Regions from separate parts of the Mesorhizobium sp. M0563 genome, predicted to be linked through region 1. Evidence: riboswitches for the same ligand, from Rfam matches in the RefSeq annotation. Region 1 holds a riboswitch; each other region holds the start of a gene.

Region 1 (5,167 bases):
CTCGGCCTCGATGCCGGTTATCTCAGCCGGCTGCTGAAGAAGTTCGAGGAGCGTGATCTGGTCGAGCGTGCCACGATCGAGGCGGATGCGCGGCGCTCGTCGATCGCGCTGACCAAGGCCGGGCGGCAGGCCTTCGCACCGCTGAACCAGGGCTCGCACGACCAGGTCGCGGCTTTGCTCGACCGGCTTTCGGATGCCGAACAGGACAGGCTGGTCAAAGCCATGCAGACGGTGCAGCGTTTGCTGGGCGGAAGCGCCGAGCCCAAAATTCCCTATATGCTGCGGCCTCTGCAAGTCGGCGACATCGGCTGGATTATTCATCGCCAGGGCCTGCTCTACGCGCAGGAATATGGCTGGGACGAAACCTATGAAGCGCTGGTCGCCGAAATCCTCGGTGCCTTCGTCAAATCCTTCGATCCGAAATGGGAACGCAGCTGGATCGCCGAGCGGGAAGGCGAGGTCGTCGGCTCCGTCTTCGTCGTGCGCCAGTCGGACGCGGTGGCGAAATTGCGCCTGCTCTACGTCGAGCCCTCGGCGCGAGGTCTCGGCATCGGCAAGCGGCTGGTCGAGGAATGTATCGGCTTTTGCCGCGCCACGGGTTACAGGACACTGACGCTGTGGACCAACGACGTGCTCGCCGCCGCCCGCCACATCTATGAGTCTGTGGGCTTTAAATTGACCAACGAGGAGTGCCACCATTCCTTCGGCAGGGATCTGGTCGGCCAGAACTGGAACCTGGAACTGTAGCAGCGCTTCCGGCGCTTCGGCGTCGGCCTGCCGTGCCTCACCCTTTGATCGGTATCCAGATTTCCAGCCCGCCATTGCCGCTGCGCGGATCAAATTCGGGGCCGTAACGCTCGAATTCCGGCGCATCGGCGATCTCGTGCCCAGAGGCTGGCAGCCATTTGTTCCAGATCGTGTTGACCGTGCGGCGGATGGTCGAGATATGGTCACGATGGGCGAACACGCCGTATTTCTGCGCCGGCACGCGCACACGCCAAAACTCCCTCGGCAGGTCCGAAAAATCGGACACTTCGACGCCAGCGATGTAGTCGAAATTGCCGGCGTCGTCGCCGTTGACGCAGACGCCATAGGCGACGTCGCCGATCTCGCCAGGAATGTTGCCAATATAGGGGCCGAACCGCTGCCACTGCATCGGGATGCCGGCGCTGGTTTCGCAGCTGTAGCGCTCGCCGAGACCGGCGATGAGAAACGGCCGGCTGGTCTCAAAACGCGGTGGTTCGAGAGTGGCGAGAAAGGACTGGTCCATCAGGATCGGCTCCACAAGATCGAGGTTGTCGAGCGAGCCTTGTGCGCGTACCAGTTCCGGCGTGGTGCCGAACTGGTCGCGGAAGGCGCGGGTGAAGGCCTCATGCGAGGCATAGCCGGCGTCGAGCGCGACCGAGAGGATGTCGGGTGCGCCGGCGCCAAGCTTGCGCGCCGCTTCGGTCAGTCGGCGAGAACGGACGTAGCTCATCACCGAACGGCCGGTAGCCGCGCCGAAAGCCCGCGTCACATGAAAGCGCGACACCCCGCTGCTCTTGGCGACATCGTCCAGCGAGACTGCTTCGGGCAGATGGCTTTCGACGAACCACAGCGCCTTCTCGGTCGGATTCATTTGGCACCTCGCATTGGCTCAGTCTCCGCATTGGCCCAGTCTTTACATGGCCCAGTCTTTACATTGGCCATGTCTTATATTGGCAAGATTATGGTGCCGCTTCCTGGCGGAGGCAGTCTGATCGAAATTGCGCACTGCGCAAATCGAGAGCGACGGTCGTCGGCAAGTCGCAGGCGTCGCGCGAAAAGGCTTGACAGGAAGCGGGCAAACGTCCTTTTAAATGTAACGTTATTACATCACGAGGTCTATATGGCTCCTTCTGACAAGACTTATTGCGCTGTGATTGGCGGAAAACTAGGGTGGCTGACTGATGGTCCCCGAGTCGAAAGGCAAGGGGTGAAAAGGGAACACGGTGAGATCTTCGGATCGAGGCCGTGGCTGCCCCCGCAACTGTAAGCGGTTAGCAAAATCCGAAGTGCCACTGGCCGGCAAGGCTGGGAAGGCAGGATGGCGCAAAGACCCGCGAGCCAGGAGACCTGCCATCAGCATGAGTTGACCGGACGGGGTGTGCCGGGAGGAGACGTGGACATCGGTCTTGTCGGCCGGTCCGTCCAGCTTCCTTCCGTCGCCATTGAGAAAGTGACGGTAAGTTGGACGCCTCCCAGCCTCTTCTTGAAGCGTGTGAACTGAGCGCGACGACGAATGGCCGGTGCCTGGTCAGCGCGGTGAGCCTTTCGATAGCGCCGGGCGACCGCCTCGCCATCATCGGCCCCAACGGCGCCGGCAAGACGACGCTGCTGCGCATGCTATGCGGTACGCTGCGGCCAAGCGCGGGAGATGTGAGATTTTCCGGACGCCGGCTGGAGAGGTTTTCGGCCGCCGAGCGGGCACTGCACATGGCGGTCGTTGGCCAGACCGACCAGCCTGATCCGCGGCTTGCCGTGATCGACTACGTCGAGCTTGGGCGCGTCCCGCATGCCGGCTTGCGACGGAGGAGCGAGCAACGCGACATCGTCATTGAAGCACTTCGCAGAACCGGCCTGCTGCCGCTGCTCGGCCGCACGATCGGCTCGCTATCCGGTGGCGAGCGGCAACGCGCCCAGTTGGCGCGCGCCATCGCCCAGGAGCCCAAAATCCTGTTCCTCGATGAACCGACCAATCATCTCGATCCGCGCGCCCGCAGCGACCTTCTCGAACTCGTATCGCAGTTTGGCATGACCGTCGTGGCGGTGCTTCATGATCTGTCGCTTGTCACGCCATTTGCCACCAGGGTCGCGGTGATGAACGAGGCCCGCCTGCAGGCGCTTGCCAGTCCGCGCGAGGCGCTGACCAAGAAGTTGATCCGCGAGATTTTCGGCGTTGACGTGCTTTGGCTGCGCCATCCCACCGAAGACCGCGAACTCACGGTCTTCGACGTTCCGAACCGCGCCTCTTCACATCCCGATTTGACCAAGGAGCAACATCCGTGAAACGCCTCGTACTGTCTTTTGCCTCCCTCCTACTTGCCCAGACCGCCTTCGCTTTCCCGGTAACCGTTGATAGCTGCGGCACGCCGCTGACGTTCGACGCCGCGCCGAAGCGCGCCGTCATCCAAGATCTGAACATGGCGGAGATGGCCTTCGCGCTGGGGCTGCAACCATCGATCGTCGGCCTGACCGGCATCACCGGATGGTATAAGGTCGGTCCGGAATTCAAGGCCGAGCAGGGCGCGATCCCGGAACTCGCGCCGAAATACCCGACCCTCGAAAACCTCGTCGCCGTCGAGCCCGATTTCTTCTTCGCCGGCTGGTATTACGGCATGAAGCCTGGCGGCGAGGTGACGCCCGATACGCTGGCCCCGCACGGTATCAAGACGCTGGTGCTGACGGAAAGTTGCGTCCATCTCGACCAGAACCGCCCCGCAGCCTCGATGGACCTGCTCTATGGTGATGTCGAAAAGCTGGGCAAGATTTTTGGCAAGGAGGCGGAGGCGGGAAAGCTTGTTTCGAACTGGAAGGCGCAGCTCGCCGATATCACGGCAAAGATCGGCGACCGCACGGGAACGCGTGTGTTTCTTTACGACTCCGGCGAAGACAAACCCTTCACATCAGGCAAGTTCGCGATCCCCAGCGCCATGATCGCCGCAGCCGGCGGCGACAACATCATGGCCGACATGCCGACGAGCTGGGGCAATACGGATTGGGAGACGGTGGCGGCCCGCAATCCGCAATTTCTTATCCTGCTCGACTACCAGGACGGCGGCTACAGAAAACTGCTCGATTTCCTGAAAGCTCATCCGGCGATGAAGGAGACTGAGGCGGTCAAAAATGAGCACTTCATTGCGCTGCGCTATGCCGAACTGACGCCTGGGCCTGCCAACATCGAGGCGATCGGCAAGATCGCCAGGGCGATGCACCCGGAAGCTTTCTGAGCTTGCGCCAGAGAGCGTTCGAATTGGCGATGACAGCAGGAGCAGCAGCGATTGCCGCTCTTGCTCTGCTGTCGATTGCCTATGGATCGACGGTCATCGCGTTGAGCGACGTGATTGTTGCGCTCGGACATGCCGCCGGGCTGGACGGAGACATTGTGTCCGGTCCGGCCGGCAAGATCCCGATTGCCAAGATCGTCCTCGATCTTAGGCTACCGCGCACGATTATGGCCATCTGTGTCGGCGCCGGGCTGGGCGTCATCGGCGCGCTGCTGCAGACGGTAACGCGCAACGACCTCGCAGATCCGTTCTTGTTCGGCCTGTCGTCCGGAGCCGCGGCCGGCGCGGTTTCCGTCATCACCATTTTTGGCGACCATTTCGGTATCTGGACGTTGCCGGTCGCGGCCTTCACGGGCGGCGTATTGGCCGCCGGCATCGTGCTTTTGCTGGTTTCGCGGGTGAGGGGGCAAGGCCCCGAACGGCTGATCCTCGCCGGGCTTGCCGTCTCGTTCATGTTCACCGCCTTGACTAACTATCTCGTCTTTGCCGGAGACCAGCGCGCCGCTCACTCGGTGTTGTTCTGGACGATGGGCGGGCTCGGGCTGGCCCGTTGGGACAATATCGAGCTGGCTGCTCTGGGCGCAGGCACCATCCTTGTTTATGGACTTTGGAACCACCGCCGGCTCGACGCTTTCCTGGCCGGCGAGAATGCCGCTGAAAGCCTCGGCGTCCCGGTTGCGCGGATGCGCAGGATGACATTTCTCGTCGCCGCTTTCTCGACGGCGATCCTTGTCTCGGTCGCAGGCGTCATAGGTTTCGTTGGCTTGATGATCCCACATCTGTCCAGGACCCTGGCCGGCCCGCTTCATCTGCGCCTGATTGCAAGCTGCGCCCTCTTCGGAGCGGTGCTGTTGCTGGCAAGCGAGCTTCTCGCGCGCACGCTGCTGCCGCCGCAGGAACTGCCGATCGGCATCATCACCAGTTCGGTCGGCGCTTTCTTCGTGGTCACGATGCTCATTCGCAATCGCTCATGATGTGACTGCCATGCACACTTACCGGCTTCTGGCACAATCCGGCTCCTTGAATTATGAGCACGCTTATTATATATGTCGCTCATGGTTTCCGACGGCATCGACAGATTGGGCTTTTTGATCCACGACGTGCAGCGCCTGATGCGCAAGCGCTTCGAGGCGCGCGCTAGT
Region 2 (5,167 bases), on a different contig from region 1:
CAGACGACGCGGTCGCCGAAGCAGGCAAAAGCATCCTTCTCGCCGGTGTGCCATTTGCCTTTGATGAACTGGACGACGCCGACGCGCTTGCCGTAGCCGAGCATTCTGAGCGCCAGCCCGAAGGCGGCCGTGGTCTTGCCCTTGCCCGGACCGGTGTTGACGATCAACAGCCCTTTCTCGACCGTCTTGGCTGCAACCTCGGCGTCCTGCACCGCCTTGCGCTTGGCCATCTTCGCGCGGTGGCGTTCCTCGTCCTTGGGATCGATGTGGTCGGTATCAGCCATGTCATTTCACCCTGAGCGGCAGCCCCGCCACCATCAAAAGCACGGTGTCAGCGACGGCGGCAACGTCCTGGTTCAACCGGCCGGCCGCGTCGCGAAACCGTCTTGCCAGCGCATTCTCCGGCACGATGCCCTGGCCGACCTCGTTGGACACCACGAACCAGGGTCCACGCGGCCGCGACAGCACATCTGCCAGCCTTCGGCATTCGGCCTCGACATCATGTTCGGCCAGCATATGGTTGGTCAGCCACAGCGTCAGGCAATCGATCAGCACCGGCTGGCCGTCAGGCAGTGCCTCGATCGCGCCGGCAAGGTCGAGCGGCGCCTCGATGGTCGTCCAGCCGGCGCTGCGGCGCGAGCGGTGCAGCGCGATCCGTTCGCGCATCTCCTCGTCATAGGCTTGCGCCGTCGCGATATAGCTCCATGGCGCCGGACAGGCACTCACCAGCCTCTCGGCATGCACGCTCTTGCCGGAGCGCGCACCGCCGATGATCAGGGTCAGCGCCCCGGCAGCGCGGTCAGGCAAAGCTGTCGCGCAGGCTGGTCGCCGTGCCGGTGAAGCGGCCGCGCACCACGCCGACGACCGCGCCGAGCACCAGCCAGAACACCAGATTGGTCAGCGTCACCGCCACCACGAACTGATGATGCAGGCCTTCCGGGATTGTCGTCTCGAAGCTGTCGGGCTGCGGCGCGCCGACAATATGCGGCGCCACCATCAACGCCACGGCAAGGACCGCCAGCGGCAGCGATCTGCGGAAGGCGAGCAGGCCGAGACCGGCGGCGGTCGCCACCACCGTTGCCCACCACCAGATCTGGCGTTGGACAAGGTCGGCCGCCGGCATTGCCGGCAATTCCGGCGGCAGGCCGAGGCCCGGCGCCAGCGTGAACACGGCAAAGCCGGCAAGCCCCCAGAACAGGCCCTGGCGCCAATTGCCGATGCCGCCGGCGAACTCCGAAACCGCAACCAGGACCAACGCGAAGCCGATGCCGGTGACGATATTGGCAACGACGCTGAAGGCAAAGCGTTCGAAACCGTCGGCCGGCGCCCAGCCTTCGTCCTCCGCCGGAGCCATTGCTTCAGCCGGTGCCGGCGCGGCGCTGCTTATAGCCATCGTGCCCCCGGCGTTTTCGACCGGTGCCGCAGGTGCCGCGGCATGGTCATGGCCGCCGCCGGCCTGTTCGTAGACTTCCGCCTTCAGGATCAGCGGCACCGTGGCATAGGCCTGCATGCAGGCGAGAACGACGCCGGCCACGAGCCCTGCGATCGCCGCGATGAACACGACGTTGCGAAACAGTGTCATGATGTCAGCCCCTTGTCAGTGGCAGGGAAAGCCCATCGAGTGGCGATAGTCGTGGGCGGCATTGTGGACCGCATCGATGTGCGAGAAGCCGACAAAGCCCATGACGAAAATGCCGAGGAATGCAGCAAGCGCCAGCTGCATGAAACGCGACTGCGAGGAGACGGAAGCGCCGAGCGAGACGGAAGCGGTATTCATGTCTTGTCCTTTCGCCCTCCACCCGAGGGCATAGAAGTCAGTTTCCTGTCGCCGGCAGGTCTCCTGGCTCGCGGATCAGCGCCCTTCCCCACCTTCCCGAAGAAAATCTTCAGTGGCATATGGAGAGGACTACCGCACACAGTTGCGGGGGCAGCCACGGCATTGGGCAAGAATTTCGCCCGCACCGCATTCCCTCTTGGTTCCAAACGGAACCGACGACATCAGCGACTATAGGCAGAATCGCCGCGCCCGGCAAACCAAATTCCGCCGGATCGTGTGGCGAATGCGCCGCCTCGCCAAGCTCGCCGGCCGGCGCCGCAATTGACAATTCTCACAGCCGGGTGTCGGCTGGCGGATGGGGAGGAAGCCGGCATGCAACCCAGCCCGAATGAGCGCGGTCCCTATAACGGCCTGACGCAGGCCGAGCCGACGCTGCCGTCATCGGCCTATTGGGACATCGCAGGCTATCAGCGCGATCTCGAGGCCATCTGGTATCGCAACTGGCTGCTGGTCTGCCGCGAGGCCGACCTTGCCCAGCCGCTGGCATTCAGGACGTTTCGCATAGGCACGCAGGAGATCGTCGTGCTGCGCGACGAGACCGGCGAATTGCGCGCCTTCCACAACACCTGCCGGCATCGCGGCTCGCAGCTTTGCCAGCAGAGCGAAGGACGGCTGAAGGCGCGGCTCATCACCTGCCCCTACCACGCCTGGTCCTATTCGCTGCGCGGCGATCTGGTGCGCGTGCCATCGAAATCGCTGCCGGACGGTTTCGACAAGGCCGATCATCCGCTCTACCGCGTAGCACTGTCGGTGTGGAGCGGTTTCGTTTTCGTCAACCTCGCGGAAGACGCTGCCGGTTCGGCTGAAACATCCTTCGATCCGGCATCCGGCAACCTCGCCAACTGGCCGCTGGAAACGCTGCTGAGCGGCCATGTGCTGCGCAAGGTTATGAACTGCAACTGGAAGATATTTTGGGAGAACTTCAACGAGTGCCTGCACTGCCCTGGCGTCCACAAGGACCTGTCGCGGCTGGTGCCGATCTATGGCCGCGGCCTGATGGGCCGGCACGACGACCCCGAATGGGCGCGCCACGCCGACAATGACGCGCCGGAATTTGCCGGCGGCTTGCGGGCCGGGGCCGAAACCTGGTCGCGCGACGGGCGCGTCCACGGCTCGGTCTTTTCGAGCCTGACGCCGGCCGAGCGTGCTGCCGGGCAGACCTATGCCACCAACTTGCCGTCGATGTTCGTCGTCGGCCATGTCGACTATGTCAGGACCGTGCGGCTGGTGCCGCTTGGGCCGGAGCAGACCGAACTCACCGCCGAATGGCTTTTTTCGCCCGAAGCGCTCGTCGATCCGGCTGCGGATATCGACAACATCGTCGCCTTCGGTACCCAGGTGCTGGAGGAAGACGCTGATATCTGCGAGGTCAACCAGAAGGGCCTGCGCTCGATGCGCCATAAGGCCGGCGTGCTGATGCCCGAGGAATATGATTTGCACCGCTTCCACAACTGGGTGCGCGAGCGGCATGCGGCGCTTGAACATCAAAGCGATTTGGGCAGATAGCGCCAAGTGACGAAGCCGCAGACCGCCGCCAGCAGGCCGAGCGTCGCGAAAACCGCGCCCAGGCCGAAGAACGCCAGCACCACTGAATAGACCAGCGGCGGCGTCAGCTCGGAAAAGTCGAGATAGGTGCGGTAGACCGCCGCCATCTGCGCCCGCTCATACGAGCGCACCGAGCGCATGAACGCGGTCGAGCCCAGCGCATCGAGCGCGATGGTGAAGAAGGCACCGCAAAGCAGCAACGCGCCGGTGACGAGCGGCGCGGCCTCGCCGACGGCGCCGGCCGCCAGCAGCGTCGCCGACATGGCGAAATAGGCAAACGTCATGGTGCGCCGGCCGCCGAAACGCTTTCCCGCCCTGCCCCAGAAGATGGCCATGAACAAAAGCGCATTGCCGGCCGAAACCAAGAGGCCACCGGCGAGCTCGCCCTCGCCGGTGATCACCATGAACAGCGGCCCATAGACAAAGAACGTCGTCCAGAAGCAGGAACGGCCGAAGGCGATCAGCCAGGCCAGCCTCAGCCTTGGCTGCGCGACGAAGCGGCCGATATTGGCCAGCGGATTGACCGGCCGCGTCTTGCCCGGGCGGATCGACGGGTTGTCGCCAAGCCGGTAGGTCCAGAACAGCGCCAGCAGGGCCATGGCGAAGACGGCCACCGCGCTATGCGCGGCATAGATGCCGAAACGCGTGTAGAGGAAAATGCCGAGCGTCGGCCCGGCGGTCCAGGCAAGCATCGACCACGCCATGCGCAGCGACTCGGCCTGCATGAAATCGGTCTTGCGGATGTGGTCCATGATGTAGAGGTTGAGCGTGATCGCCAGCGCGCTGGCGCCGATGACGCGGCAGAGCATGCCGACCGTTTGGCCAGCAAGCGTATGAGTGACGAAGAACAGCGAGCCGACGGCCAGCAGGCAGGCACCGGCGGTATAGACCCAGCGCCGGGCAAAGCGCCGGATCAACATCGGCATGAACAGCGTCGCCGAGAGGCCGAGCATTGCCACGACCGTGTAGAGGATCGAGACGATCTGCTCGTTGTGCAGGATCTCATAGGCCTGGATCGGGATGACGCTGGAGACGGTGGCGCGCGCGAACGATTCGACCGCATAAAGCGAGGCGAAGGTGCGTGCATCCGCCGGCCGCAAGGCCGCAAGCCAGATAGGATGGCGCACATGGGTAGCCATTGCTTTCCCCGAAGCAGAATCGCCCAAAGCAGGGTTTGGAGCACAAATCTGCCGCGGCGATTCCTGGCCGGGTAACAGGAAACCGACGCCTTCACGGCAAAAAGCGAAGCCGGCCAAAGGCTTTCCGGCTCTGGCCTAAAGCGAGTTCTAATGCTGACCCGCGCCAACGCGACGCGAGGACTGCTTCTTTTGACGGTGGCAACCGTGATAGTCGTCTTGCCGGGGCTGAACCAAGACAGCGAGACCGATGAGCATCGCCACGCCGACCACCGCCGTTCAGGATCAACCGAAGGCGAAGCGCATCGCCGCCATCGACATCGCACGCGGCATCGCTTTGCTTGCCATGGCGAGCTATCATTTCACCTGGGATCTCGAATTTTTCGGCTACACCGATCCCGGCCTCACCGCCTTCGGCTGGTGGAAAATCTACGCGCGCTGCATCGCCTCGAGCTTCCTGTTCCTGGTCGGCGTCAGCCTCTATCTCGCCCATGGCAAGAAAATCCGCTGGACAGGCTTCTGGAAGCGCTTCGCCATGGTTGCCGGGGCGGCTCTCGCAATATCGCTGGTCACCCGAATCGCCACGCCCGACGGCTTCGTTTTTTTCGGCATATTGCACGAGATCGCGCTCGCCAGCCTGCTCGGCCTG
Region 3 (5,167 bases), on a different contig from region 1:
GAAAACTGGTCCGATCCGCTCCTGTTTGATTTCCTTCACTTTTCACTCCACTTTTCTCTCCTGACATAGATACCGCCAAAACCTTGCTAGCATGGGGCGGAATCGCAGGTCATTTTCTCTGTCTAACATCGTCCGGATACCGCCTTCATGAAGGAAAAAATCTCGCTTGCCCTGGCCCGTCGCATTGCGCTTGCGGCACAGGGATTCAATGACCCGCGCCCCAGCGGCACGCCTGACCGCCGGCATCTGGCCCGGGTGCTTGCACGTACCGGCCTGCTGCAGATCGATTCCGTCAGCGCCGTGGTTCGCGCCCATTATATGCCGCTCTATTCGCGGCTTGGCCCCTACAAGCTGGCGCTGCTCGACGACGCCGCGGTGACACGCAAGCGCATGGTCTTCGAATATTGGGCGCATGAAGCCTCGTTCTTGCCCGTCGAGACCTATCCGCTGATGCGCTGGCGCATGCGGCGGGCCGAGCGCGGCGAGGAAATGTACAGCGGACTGGCAAAATGGGGCCGCGAGCACGCCGCCTACATTGAGGACATCTATCGCGAGGTCGCTGAACGAGGCCCGATCGCGGCGTCGGCTTTCGAAGGCCAGAAGGGCTCGGGCGGCTGGTGGGGCTGGAGCCATGCCAAGCATGCCTTCGAATGGCTGTTCTGGGCGGGCCGCATCACCACGGCGCACCGGCGTGGTTTCGAGCGGTTCTACGATCTGCCGGAGCGCGTGCTGCCGCCAACGGTACTCGCTTTGCCAGTTCCGTCCCCCGCGGACGCCCACCGCGAACTGCTGCGCATCTCCGCCCGCGCCCATGGCGTCGCCACGGCGGGCGATCTGCGCGACTATTTCCGCCTCTCGCCCGCCGACATCAAGGGCCGCATCGAGGAACTGGTCGAGGCTGGCGACCTGTTGCCGGTGAGCGTCGAAGGCTGGAGCAAAACAGCCTATCTCCACAAGGACGCCCGTTTGCCGCGCAGGATCGAGGCGCGCGCCTTGCTTGCGCCGTTCGATCCCGTCGTCTTCGAGCGGTCGCGCACCGAGCGGTTGTTCGACTTCCACTACCGCATCGAGATCTACACGCCGGCCGAAAAGCGCCAGTATGGCTATTATGTGCTGCCGTTCCTGCTCGGCGACAGCATCGTCGGGCGCGTCGACCTCAGGGCCGACCGCCCGGCCGGCGTATTGCGCGTCCATGCCGCCTATTCGGAGCCCGGCGCCCCGCCGCAAACTGCCGCCGCCCTTTTCGAGGAATTGAAGCAGATGCAGGGTTGGCTCGGGCTCGAGCGCATCGAGGTGACGGCTGCCGGCGACCTCGGCCAGCCGCTCGCAGATATCGCCGCGTCATAGACGTGCGTTGACACGACTGCCTTCACAAGCCTAAATCCGTTCCAGACGGTCCCCTGCCCGCAACGGCAAGGGCCAAGAGGGAATGCGGTGCGAAATCTCGATTTCAAATCCGCGGCTGTCCCCGCAACTGTAAGCGACGAGCCAAGGCCGAAAACCACTGGGATATTCCCGGGAAGGCGGCACCCAGGCGATGACCCGCGAGCCAGGAGACCTGCCGTCTAGGACATAAGAATCCGATCGCCTGGCGGGTTTTCCGGGCAAGGAGCCTGATTTGGAACGCGACAGCAGTTTTCCGGCTGAGACAGCGGATTTATTGTCCGGCCATGGTGATTCCCCGGCCGGCGTTACCGTCATCGTCTGCTCGTCCTGCCGTGACGAGACCGGTTCGGACGCTTATCCCCGCGCCGGCGAACTGCTCGCCGAGCACACGCGCCGCGCCGCTTCCAGCGAAAACATTAAAATCCGCACCGTCGAATGCCTCGGCAATTGCAAGCGCCGGCTCAGCGCCGCGATGCTGCGCGACGGCTGCTGGAGCTATGTCTTCGGCGACCTGACCACGACCAGCGGCACCGATCTGGTGACGGGGGCAAAGCTGTTCGCTACTTCGACGGACGGCCTCATTCCGTGGCGCGGCCGTCCCGATTGCCTGAAGCGCGGCTTGGTTGCCCGCATCCCTCCCCTCGACCTTTTGAAGGACTTGATATGACTTCCCCAGATTCGGCCGCCAACGTTTCGCGCGTCCCCTGCACCGTCGTCACCGGCTTTCTCGGCGCCGGCAAGACGACGCTGATCCGCCATTTGCTCGAAAACGCCAAAGGCAAGCGCCTGGCCATCATCGTCAACGAGTTCGGCGATATCGGCATCGACGGCGAGATCCTGAAGGGCTGCGGCATCGACACTTGCCCCGAGGAAAACATCGTCGAGCTGGCCAATGGCTGCATCTGCTGCACTGTCGCCGACGACTTTGTCCCCGCGCTCGACCAGATCCTGTCGCTGACGCCGAAGGTCGACCACATCCTGATCGAGACGTCCGGGCTGGCCCTGCCCAAGCCGCTGGTCCAGGCCTTCCAGTGGCCGTCGGTGAAAAGCCGCGTCACGGTCGATGGCGTCATCGCCGTCGTCGACGGGCCGGCGCTGGCTGATGGCCGCGTTGCCAACGACATGGACGCCCTGCAGGCGCAGCGCGCGCAGGACGAGACGCTCGACCATGACGATCCTGTCGAGGAGGTGTTCGAAGACCAGCTCGCTTGTGCCGACCTGATCATCCTGTCGAAGAGCGACCTGCTGGACGCAGCCGGCGCGGCGCGCGCCAATGCCGTCATCGGCAAGCATGTTGCGCGGGCGGTGAAGATCGTGCCGACCTCGCAAGGCAAGGTCGATCCGTCGGTGCTGCTCGGCCTTGGTCTCGCCGTCGAGGACGACATCGAGAACCGCAAGACCCATCACGACGACGAGCTCGACCACGAACATGACGACTTTGACTCGTTCGTCATCGACATTGCGTCGGTGTCCGACCCGGACGAGCTGGCACAACGCGTCGCCACGGCGGCGGAGGAAGAAAACGTATTGCGCGTCAAGGGTTTCGTCGACGTCGGCGGCAAGCCGATGCGGCTCTTGCTGCAGGCCGTCGGTCCGCGCGTCAACCACTATTACGACCGCGCCTGGACCGCTGAAGACGATCGCCGCTCGCGCCTCGTCGTCATCGGCCTGAAAGGGCTGAACCGCCCGGCGATCGAGCGTATCCTCGCCGGCTGATCCCAGGTACGAGCCGCGATGCACATCCTCACCACCACATCCGCCTCGCTCGACGATCTCGCCGAGCCTGTCGATCTCAGGCAAACGCCTGCGGATGTCGTGGCGCTGTCCCTCACCGACAGCGACCTCGCCGGGCTGGCGGCGGCGTGGAAGGCAGATGCGGACCGCCTGCCGTCGATGCGGCTCGCCGCCTTGCGCGACCTGCGCCACCCGATGTCCGTCGACCTCTGGATCGACAGCGTCGCCCGCCACGCCAAGGTCGTCCTGGTCCGCATCCTCGGCGGTTACGACTGGTGGCGCTACGGCTGCGACCAGCTTGCCGTTGTCGCGCGAAATCGCGGTATTAAGCTGGCGCTCCTACCGGGCGAGAGCCACGACGAGGATTTGCGGCTGATCGAAGGCTCGACGCTGCCGCGCCAGGAACTTGATGGTCTGCTCGACTATTTCCGCGAAGGTGGCCCGGCGAATATGACGGCGCTGGTGCAGAGGTTGGCAAGTCTCGCCGGATCGGGTGCGGCGGTCGCTGAACCTGTCAGCGTGCCAAAGGCGGGATTTTACGAGCCGGGACGCGGCGTTATAGAAAGAATGGACTTATCAAGCGTCGGCATTCCTTCGCGCCCCCCTCTGTCCTGCCGGACAGAGGGGGGCGCGACGGAACGCAGCCTAAACCTACCGTCCGCCGAACCCGCCCCCATCATCCCCATCCTGTTCTACCGCTCGATGCTGCTCGCCGCCGATGTCGCGCCCATCGACGCGCTTTTCGAAGCGCTGGGCGCACGCGGCATGGTTCCCGTGCCTATTTTCGTCTCCAGCCTCAAGGACCCGGCATCGCTCGCCTTTGTCGAAACCGCGTTTGCCGCGCTGAACCCTGCCGCCATCATCACCGCCACAGCTTTCGCCTCGGGCGCCGAACCCGGCGTCGAGACGCTGTTCGACCGCGCCGGAGTGCCGGTGTTCCAGGTCGTCGTCGCGACCACCCGCCGCGACATCTGGCAGAACAACCAGCGCGGCCTGGCGCCCGCCGACCTTGCCATGCATGTCGTCCTGCCCGAGCTCGACGGCCGCATCCTGGCCGGCGCCATTTCCTTCAAGAGCGAAAGCGAGATCGATCCGGCATTGGCCTTCCGCGCCTTCGCCAACCGGCCAGAGCCTGACCGCGTGGCGCAGGTCGCGAACCGTATCGAGGCCTTCGTGCGTCTGCAGCGGACGCCGCGTGCGGAGCGCAAGCTCGCCATCCTGATCCCCGACTATCCGAGCGCGCCCGGCCGCACCGGCTATGCCGTCGGTCTCGACGTGCCGTCCAGCGTGCTGGCGATGCTGCACGACCTGAGCGAACAGGGCTACGCCGTTGAAGGGATTCCGCAAACGCCGCGTCAGTTGCTGGAGGTGCTGGAGCCAGCCGACCAGGGACTGGCTTTGCAGGATTATCTGACCTTCTCGAAGGAATTGCCGCCGGCGGCCATCGCTGCGGTGGAGGCCGCATGGGGGAATACGGATGATGAGACAGGTTCGCGCGAGGCACCCCCCTCTGTGCTGCCGGACATCTCCCCTTCAAGGGGGGAGATTGCGCTGTTGTCTCTGCTTTCGCCAACTACCAAGGGCGTTAAGGGAGAGCCGGCAGCCGAACTGCCAATCTCCCCCCTTGAAGGGGAGATGTCCGGCAGGGCAGAGGGGGGTGTCCAAGCGCCCACCACCGCAAAATTCCCCTTCCGCGCCGCCACCTTCGGCAATATCACCGTAGCCCTCGCCCCTGATCGCGGGCGCTCAGCCGACCGCCGCGCCGACTATCACGACCCGACACTGCCGCCGCGCCATGCACTGATCGCCTTTGGCTTGTGGCTGCGTAAGTCGCTCGGCATCCATGCAATTATCCATGTCGGCGCCCACGGCACGCTGGAGTGGCTGCCCGGCAAGACCGTGGCGCTCAGCGAAAACTGCTTTCCCGAAATCGTCACCGGCCCCCTGCCCGTCATTTATCCTTTCATCGTCTCCAACCCCGGCGAGGCAGCACAAGCCAAGCGACGCATTGCCGCCGTCACGCTTGGCCATCTGCCGCCGCCGCTGA

Evidence for each region. A riboswitch is a leader RNA that binds a small molecule or an ion and turns the genes downstream of it on or off. The one in region 1 is predicted to bind cobalamin.
Region 2: another riboswitch for cobalamin. It lies ahead of NKI50_RS00990 (CbtB domain-containing protein); the one in region 1 lies ahead of NKI50_RS22435 (ABC transporter ATP-binding protein).
Region 3: another riboswitch for cobalamin. It lies ahead of NKI50_RS00805 (DUF1636 family protein); the one in region 1 lies ahead of NKI50_RS22435 (ABC transporter ATP-binding protein).

Annotation. Positions count from the first base shown of each region.
Region 1 is NZ_JAMYQV010000019.1:37,809-42,975, reverse strand. It holds gene NKI50_RS22445 (bifunctional helix-turn-helix transcriptional regulator/GNAT family N-acetyltransferase) at 1-747, shown strand, start outside; gene NKI50_RS22440 (GyrI-like domain-containing protein) at 785-1,618, opposite strand; cobalamin riboswitch at 1,913-2,116, shown strand; gene NKI50_RS22435 (ABC transporter ATP-binding protein) at 2,209-3,027, shown strand; gene NKI50_RS22430 (ABC transporter substrate-binding protein) at 3,024-3,968, shown strand; gene NKI50_RS22425 (FecCD family ABC transporter permease) at 3,998-4,999, shown strand; gene NKI50_RS22420 (MarR family winged helix-turn-helix transcriptional regulator) at 5,081-5,167, shown strand, end outside.
Region 2 is NZ_JAMYQV010000001.1:202,084-207,250, reverse strand. It holds gene cobO (cob(I)yrinic acid a,c-diamide adenosyltransferase) at 1-284, opposite strand, end outside; gene cobU (bifunctional adenosylcobinamide kinase/adenosylcobinamide-phosphate guanylyltransferase) at 286-807, opposite strand; gene NKI50_RS00995 (CbtA family protein) at 800-1,582, opposite strand; gene NKI50_RS00990 (CbtB domain-containing protein) at 1,598-1,777, opposite strand; cobalamin riboswitch at 1,814-2,009, opposite strand; gene NKI50_RS00985 (aromatic ring-hydroxylating oxygenase subunit alpha) at 2,150-3,343, shown strand; gene NKI50_RS00980 (MFS transporter) at 3,322-4,521, opposite strand; gene NKI50_RS00975 (heparan-alpha-glucosaminide N-acetyltransferase) at 4,769-5,167, shown strand, end outside.
Region 3 is NZ_JAMYQV010000001.1:166,083-171,249, reverse strand. It holds gene NKI50_RS00810 (winged helix-turn-helix domain-containing protein) at 148-1,347, shown strand; cobalamin riboswitch at 1,377-1,580, shown strand; gene NKI50_RS00805 (DUF1636 family protein) at 1,619-2,053, shown strand; gene cobW (cobalamin biosynthesis protein CobW) at 2,050-3,102, shown strand; gene NKI50_RS00795 (cobaltochelatase subunit CobN) at 3,121-5,167, shown strand, end outside.